One region of the Paenibacillus sp. FSL H8-0332 genome, then DNA from elsewhere that is predicted to be linked to it. Evidence: riboswitches for the same ligand, from Rfam matches in the RefSeq annotation. Region 1 holds a riboswitch; the other holds the start of a gene.
The links. A riboswitch is a leader RNA that binds a small molecule or an ion and turns the genes downstream of it on or off. The one in region 1 is predicted to bind glycine.
Positions count from the first base shown of each region.

Region 2: linked by a shared signal. The riboswitch ahead of gcvT (glycine cleavage system aminomethyltransferase GcvT) and the one ahead of NST43_RS30190 (amino acid permease) in region 1 are both predicted to bind glycine.

Region 1 is NZ_CP150145.1:6,931,675-6,935,679, forward strand. It holds gene NST43_RS30185 (YafY family protein) at 1-436, opposite strand, end outside; gene NST43_RS30190 (amino acid permease) at 471-1,847, opposite strand; glycine riboswitch at 1,983-2,062, opposite strand; gene NST43_RS30195 (ABC transporter permease subunit) at 2,339-3,292, shown strand; gene NST43_RS30200 (carbohydrate ABC transporter permease) at 3,308-4,005, shown strand, end outside.
Region 2 is NZ_CP150145.1:6,473,907-6,477,911, reverse strand. It holds gene gcvPA (aminomethyl-transferring glycine dehydrogenase subunit GcvPA) at 1-740, opposite strand, end outside; gene gcvT (glycine cleavage system aminomethyltransferase GcvT) at 737-1,861, opposite strand; glycine riboswitch at 2,046-2,143, opposite strand; gene gcvH (glycine cleavage system protein GcvH) at 2,328-2,720, shown strand; gene NST43_RS28190 (hypothetical protein) at 2,821-3,453, opposite strand; gene NST43_RS28185 (flagellar motor protein MotB) at 3,538-4,005, opposite strand, start outside.

The sequences.
Region 1 (4,005 bases):
GGATCTGCTCCATGTACTCCTTCTCCTGTCCTTGCAGCTTATCTTTACTGGTACTCAGCAGCAGGATGCTCTGGCGGAGCCGGGCGGCAAGCTCCTTGACATCATCCGGCAGAATCGCTTCAATCTTCCTGCCTGCTGCAGAGGCCCGTTTACCATACTCCGTATCGAACCGCTGCTCCACGAAATCCGTTCCGATCAGCAGGGTCACTGCCTCCTCCGCCGTGAAGCTGACCGGGGGCAGAAAATACCCTTTTACCAGCGAATATCCCTGACCTGTAGCTCCTACCACCGGCACTCCAGCTTCACTAAGCGCTTGGATATCGCGGTAGATGGTTCTTACGCTAGTCTCGAAGACGGACGCCAGATCCTCTGCCCGTACGACCCCTTTGCGCTGCAGCTCCAGTACGATGGCTAACATGCGGTCTGTCTTGTTCATGCGGCGGCTGCACCCTCTTCATTCTGAAATCAGTTTATGTATTGATTATACTGATTTCCTGATCACTTTTCTCCTTACGGCTTCTGATGGAGTACAGAACGAACAGCAGAATGAACCAGAACGGAGTGAACAGCAGCGCCGGACGGGTCTCATCGGCAAAGAGCATGATCACAAGAATGGCAGCAAACAGCGTCAGGACGGCATAGTTCATCACCGGGGTGAATGGCGCTTTGAATTTGGAAGTGGCATGTAAGTCCGGGCGGTTCCTTTTGTACTTGATATGGCAGACCAGCACAACACCCCAGACCCAGATGAAGCAAATGGCGCTGATCGTAGTCACAATGCCGAAGGCCTGACCCGGAATGAGCTTGCTGAGCAGTGCCCCGGCAGAGATCACTATAGTAGAAATGAATAGGGAATTCGCAGGTACATGATTCCGGTTCAGCTTGCCGAGCTGAGGGGAGGCCTGATTCCGTCTGCTCAGATTGTAGAGAATCCGGCTGGTCGAGAACATCCCGCTGTTGCAGGCGGAGGCCGCCGAGGTTAAGACCACGAAATTGATAATCCCCGCAGCAACCGGAATCCCGACCAGACTGAAGGTGCGCACGAACGGACTTTCAGCCGCGCTAAGCTGGGTCCAGGGGTTAATGCACAGCAGCACGAAGAGCGCGCCTACATAGAAGAACAGAATCCGCAGCGGAATTTTGTTGATCGCGGACGGGATGTTTTTCTCCGGATTAGCCGTCTCCGCTGCCGATACCCCCACCAATTCCACGCCGACATAAGCGAACACCACCATCTGGAAGGAAAATAAGAAGCCCTTCACCCCGTTCGGGAACACGCCCCCGTGCTCCCAGAGATTGCGGACCGACACTGAGCCTGCATCCGTCTTGAACTGGGTCACCAGCAGGACAATCCCCAGGCCGATCAGAGCCAGAATCGTAACCACCTTGATCAGAGCAAACCAGAATTCGAGTTCGCCGAAGCTTTTGACCGTGAGCAGATTGAGCCCAAGCAGAATGATCAGGCAGATCACGGCCGGCACCCACTGCGGAATATCGAACCAGTACTGCACATAGACGCCCACCGCAATCACATCGGCCATCGCCGTCATAATCCAGCAGAACCAATAGGTCCAGCCCGTAATGTACGCCGCGCGCGGCCCCAAGTAATCCTCAGCAATGTCTGTAAAAGATTGATACCCCGCCTTCGAGAGCAGCAGCTCCCCCAGCGCCCGCATCACAAAAAACACGGCAATCCCCACGATCAGATACGTGAGCATAATGGAAGGGCCGGCCTGCTGAATCGCCTTGCCTGAGCCCAAGAATAATCCTGTGCCGATCGTTCCTCCGATAGCGATAAGCTGTACATGCCGGTTCGCCAGCTCCCGCTTTAATTCTGTCTGTGCCATTTCTGTTCCCCCTTAATGTATACAACGCTGAAAATACGCAAAAAAGAGACTGGATGTCATCCAATCTCCCGGTTCATAAGAAGTTCCAAATAAGCTTCTGCAGCGGCAGCTAATCCGCACGGCAAAAAACAAATCCGGTACTCTTCTGTCCTTCTGCCTGAGATTGTGAACCCTTCGGCGCTGCGGCACTCCGCAGTCTCTCCAGAAGCTGCTCCTGCTATAGTGTGATCCATAGCAATCATAGCTCTTGTACTGTATTAAATTGGTGATGCGTTAATGCATTCCGATATTCTAACATACTACTTGCAATGTGAGCAATCATCTGTGAAAAAAGTCTCAATGCTTAGCAGGAGTTTTGCCCAATGAAGTCATTTTTGAATAAACAGGGTCATTTGCAAGAGAGAATTCCGTTCCTCCGCTCTACTATAATAAATTCATCCAGAACAAGTAGAGTGAGGTTAGAACTTATGGCAAATCCTGCACCACAAGCTATGAACACCAAGCTAGCGACACCGCACCAGGGCCGTTTCGGCCGTCTGCTGCACAATATCGTGCGATACCGGGTGCTGCTGCTGATGCTGCTGCCCACATCGATTATCTTTTTCATCAACTGCTATATTCCGATGTTCGGATTATTCATCGCATTCAAGAACATCAACTACATTGACGGCATTATGGGCAGTCCCTGGGCCGGGCTCGATAACTTCCGGTTCCTCTTCGCCACCTCCGATGCTCTGCGGGTAACCATCAACACCGTGGGGTACAATGTGGTCTTCATTATCTCAGGCCTTATTCTCTCCGTCTCGCTGGCCATTGCAATCAATGAGGTGCGAAGCAAGCTGGCTTCGAAGTTCTTCCAGACCGTGATGATTATGCCGAACTTCCTGTCCATGGTCGTGGTCAGCTTCATCGTCTATGCCTTCCTGCACCCGGAGTACGGCTTCCTGGTCAAGCATATTCTGCCAATGTTCGGCTACTCCTCGGTGAACGCTTATATGCATCCTAACGCATGGCCTTACATTCTGTGGATCACCAAGATGTGGCATTCTATCGGGATCGGCAGTGTCATCTACCTTGCAGCCATCACCGGCATCAGCGAAGAATTGTATGAGGCTGCGGTGATGGACGGGGCCAGCAAATGGAAGCAGATCACCAAGATTACCCTGCCGCTGCTTACGCCGATCATGGTGATTCTCACGATTCTTAACATGGGCGGCATCTTCCGCTCTGACTTCGGGCTGTTCTACCATGTGACCCTGGACTCCGGTGCGCTGCGCTCGACTACGGACGTCATCGACACCTATGTCTACCGGGGCCTGATCCAGCTCAACGACCTGGGGATGTCCTCAGCGGCGAACTTCTATCAGTCCATCGTCGGCTTCTTCCTGGTCATAGGCGCGAACGCTCTGGCCCGCAAGCTGAACCGCGATACGGCTCTTTTCTAGAAACGGAGGATTCTAATGACTACTGCATCCCGAACCAGCGCTTACGCCAAGGGCTCTACCACCGCCCAGATTATACTTCATGTGTTCTTCATCGCCTTCAGCCTGGCGTGTATCCTGCCGATCCTGCTCATTGTTGCCATCTCCTTAACAAACGAGAAGACATTGACGCTGCAGGGATACAAATTCTGGCCCGATCATATCGACGCATCCGCGTACCAATATCTGTTCAAGCATTCGGAGACACTAGTTAAAGCGTATGGCGTCAGCCTGACCGTTACCCTTATTGGGACTGTTCTGGCCGTGCTGCTGATTGCGCTATATGCGTACCCGCTTTACCGGAAGGATTTTCCTTTTAAAAAGACATTCAATTTCTACCTGCTGATCACCATGCTGTTCTCGGGAGGGCTTGTCCCCTTCTATCTACTGTACGTGAACTATCTCGATCTGAAGGACTCGCTGGTTGCGCTGATTCTGCCCGGCCTGTCCAATGCCTTCTATATCTTCATTACCCGCACCTTCTTCCAGCAGACGATCCCGGAGGAGATGATTGAATCCGGCAAGCTTGACGGGGCTTCGGAATGGCGGATATTCTTCCAGCTGGTGCTGCCGATCTCTCTGCCTGTGCTGGCTACGATTGGTCTGTTCACAACGCTGATGTACTGGAATGACTGGTTCAACTCCATGCTGTTCATTAATGACACCGACAAGTTCTC
Region 2 (4,005 bases), 460 kb from region 1:
CCCAGCGCAATCGGATTCGCGCTCACGACAAGCAGTCCCTTGACCGCATGGATCAGCGGCTCAATCTGGCGCAGATCCTCAATACCGCCGAAGAAGTTGGGGGACTGAACCAGAACGGCAGCGGTATCGCTGTCGATGGCTTCGGCCAGCTTGGCGAGATCCGTTACCCCGTCAGCATAGTCAATCTCTACAATTTGCAGACCCCAGGCGTTGGCGGAGGTACGCAGCACCTGACGCGCTTCCGGGTGAACTGTACGGGAGACAATCAGTTTCTTGCGTTTGGTGGCGCCTGCGGCCAGCACAGCCGCTTCGGAGAAGGCGGTTGCGCCGTCATACATACTGGCATTGGCAACCTTCATGCCGGTCAGCTCACAGATATAGGATTGGAATTCAAAAATCGCCTGAAGCTCCCCCTGGCTGATCTCCGGCTGGTAAGGAGTGTAGGCAGTATAGAATTCTGAACGGGAAATCACATGGTTGATGACGACTGGAACGTGGTGGTCGTACAATCCGGCGCCGAGGAAGCTGGTGTGGGTGTCGAAGTCGGCATTCTTGTCAGCCAGGCCCTTCATATGGCGAAGCAGTGCGTATTCGTCCAGGGCGCCGGACATCGGCATTGTCCCCTGATAGCGGACAGACTGCGGAATATCGGCGAACAGCTCATCGATGGACTGGATGCCTACGGTTTCCATCATTTCTGCGCGGTCTTGCTCAGTCATAGGCAGATAGCGGTGCTTCATTGCGGCTTCACTCCTTGGCTTCTTTTGTAGAATGGGGCTTTGATGACGGCAGCCTTGAGCTGCTTGCCGCGAATCTCCACGTACACCTCAGTGCCAAGCTCCGTATAGGCAGCGTCCAGCAGAGCAAGTCCGAGGTTCCGCTTCAGGGTCGGAGACTGGGTGCCAGTCGTTACTTCACCGATCTTCACGCCGTCCGCGTACACGGGATAGTGGGAGCGGGGAATGCCGCGGTCGATCATCTCCAGGCCCACAAGACGCCGGGGCAGACCGGCTTCCTTCTGCTTCAGCAGGGCATCGCGGCCGATGAAATCCCCTGCATCCAGCTTCACGAAGAACTGGACACCGGCTTCAAGCGGCGTAATCTCAGCCGATAGCTCCTGGCCGTACAGCGGCAGCTTGGACTCGAAGCGCAGCGTATCGCGTGCGCCGAGTCCGGCAGGCGTCAGGCCATGCGGAGCGCCCGCAGCCAGCAGGCCGTTCCAGAGTGCTGCTGCTGTATCTGCGGGAGCATACAGCTCGAAGCCGTCTTCGCCGGTATATCCGGTACGGGAGAGCAGGACGGTGACGCCGCAGACTTCAGCGTGTTCGATGAAGTGAAAAGGCTTGAGTTCCGGTAGAGGAGCCTTCGTCACCTTGGCAAGAATGGTCTCAGCCAGCGGTCCCTGCAAGGCGAGCAGCAGGGTCTCATCCGAAATGTTCTTCAGATTGACCCCGCTGAACTCAGCGGTGAGATGCTCCTGCAGCCACTGGAAGTCTTTGTCGATGTTGGACGCATTGACGACGAGCATGTAACGCTCCTCGCCCAGCCGGTACACGAGCAGATCGTCCACCACTCCGCCGCTTGGGTAGAGCATCAGGGTGTACTGCGCTGCGCCGTCTTCCAGGCGGCTGACATCATTCGTGGTCATTCGTTGGAGGAAGGACTCAGCGCCGCTCCCGGTAACCATGAATTCCCCCATGTGGGAGACATCGAACAGTCCGGCCCGTTCACGGACAGCTTCATGCTCCTTCACAATGCCTGTGAACTGCACCGGCAGCTCCCAGCCGCCGAAATCAATACATCTGGACTCCGCATAAGCGGCATAGAGGTCATAAAAAGGCGTTCTTCTCAAAGACTCCATCTTGTCACTCCCTTGGTCTGATTACATACGAAAAAGGACAGGCGAAAGCCATTATGCACGTATGCATAAATGGACTTTCGCTCTGTCCTTGGTACCTGAGAGTTACCCTGCCGTACAGCGCAGGTTTCCCCGTTGGTGATCCGTGAAGCCTGCGGCGCAGGTAACCGGATGCTCTCCAGAGATGCGTCCGGCAAAGGTCCTTTTGCCTGAGAGATTCACCCATCCCGGGCTTACTCCTTCGGCGCTGTCTTCCTGTGAGACAGTCTCTCCCTATGCCATCATTCGCAAACGATATGATATTCTACTGACTCCATTAAACCGGGTAACCCTCCATACTGTCAATCAAAAAACGTCAAAAAGTTGACAAATTAAATTTTACTGTCAGTTATATTGACATTAGGCAAGGCAATAAATTAGGCTATAACTAAATTTAGAACTCCAAATGTGGAAAAGAGGCGGCTTGTAAATGAGTGAAGTGCTGGACAACCTGGTATACAGCGAAGAGCATGAATGGGCACAGCAGGGTGAGGGACGCGTAGTACGTGTAGGGATTACGGATCATGCGCAGCATCTGCTGGGCGATATCGTGTTTGTAGAATTCCCGGAAGTGGGCGCGGCGATCTCCGCAGGCGACAGCGTGGGCAGTATCGAATCTGTGAAGACCGTATCGGAGCTATATTCACCCGTATCCGGTAAGGTAACCAAGATCAACGATGCGCTGGAGGCCAGCCCGGAGCTGATCAACGATCAGCCTTACGGAGACGGTTGGATTTTTGAGCTGGAGCTGGATGTAGAGTTCGCTGAGGCAGTAACCGGTCTGCTGGATGCGGCTGCGTACAAGGAACTGGTTGGGGAATAAAAGTTAGCGTATTTGCAAAAACGGCTGTTAATACGACAGACTTCTCTTTATTACATTAGATGTTACTAATGTGAGAGGTCTGTCTTTTTGCGTCTGTATATCATTCCGGAAACCCAAGCAGACCGGGATAAAGGCCCGGAGCCAGCTGCCACAGCAGGGGCAGAAGAGCCAGACCCGCAATGGAAAATACAGAGCACAGCAGCAGGAAACGGTATCTTTTTCGCGGACGGGTGGCGGGCTTGAGCACGAAATAATACACTCCGGCTGAATAAAACGGGAAAAGCACAGCGGCCGACATCCCCATACAAACGATAAATGTCGCTTCCCCGGCAGAACTGGGGATCATGGCTTCCGGGTTATAGACCGGATTGACTTGTAAAAAGAGGAGAAGAAACGTCGAATACGCGCTCAGCAGAAGCAGGGGGAAACAGCGGATACGCCCATTCCCGGACAAGCCGTAGAGCATCCACCAGACCCCGAACCAAGCCAGGGCGAAGAGAGCTCCGGCAATAAGGTAATCAACGCCAATTGCAATCAGCTTGTCCAGCGGATAGACGCGGGCCAGATCTCCCCAGAAGTAACGGGAGGAGAAGAACTGCATGAAGGCGGCAAAAAATCCGACGAAGAGGGTAAGCATCCCCTGGGCAATAATGATCATGATCAGCGAAACTGCCAGCCGTAAAAACCTGAAAAACCCTGCGGCCTCCGGCGCCGCTCCGTTTGTATCCTGCATAGCGGTCTATCTCCTTATATTAGCAAATGGATATATGCTTCTGCCGCCTGCCGGTATTTGAGCGGATCCGCTCGCGGTTACGTGCTATTCTTCCTCCTGCAGCTGCCGCAGAACAATGAGTTCAACCCGGCGGTTCCGCTGTTTTCCCTCGGCGCTTGTATTATCGTAGGCGGGCTGGGTATCGGCATAACCCGCGTACTGGAAGGTATCAGGGCTTAGCCCCTCTTTGTCCAGAAAAAAGCGCAGGACGGACAGCGCCCGGGCGCCCGATAGCTCCCAGTTGTCTTTGTACACTGAGCCTGGCGTCACGGGAACATTGTCGGTGTGGCCTTCGATGCTGATGGTGGCGCCGATGCCGCGGAACAGGCCGGAGAGCTGGCGCAGTGCAGGGAACGCAGGAGATTTCAACTCAGCCTTACCCGCATCGAACAGGAACCGGTCACTCAGCGTGATGGCAATGCCCTGCGGCTTATCGGCAACAAAAATCTGCTCACCCAGGTTATTCTCCTCCACGTATTGGGTGATAACCCCCATAAGCGCAGCCAGCTTCGC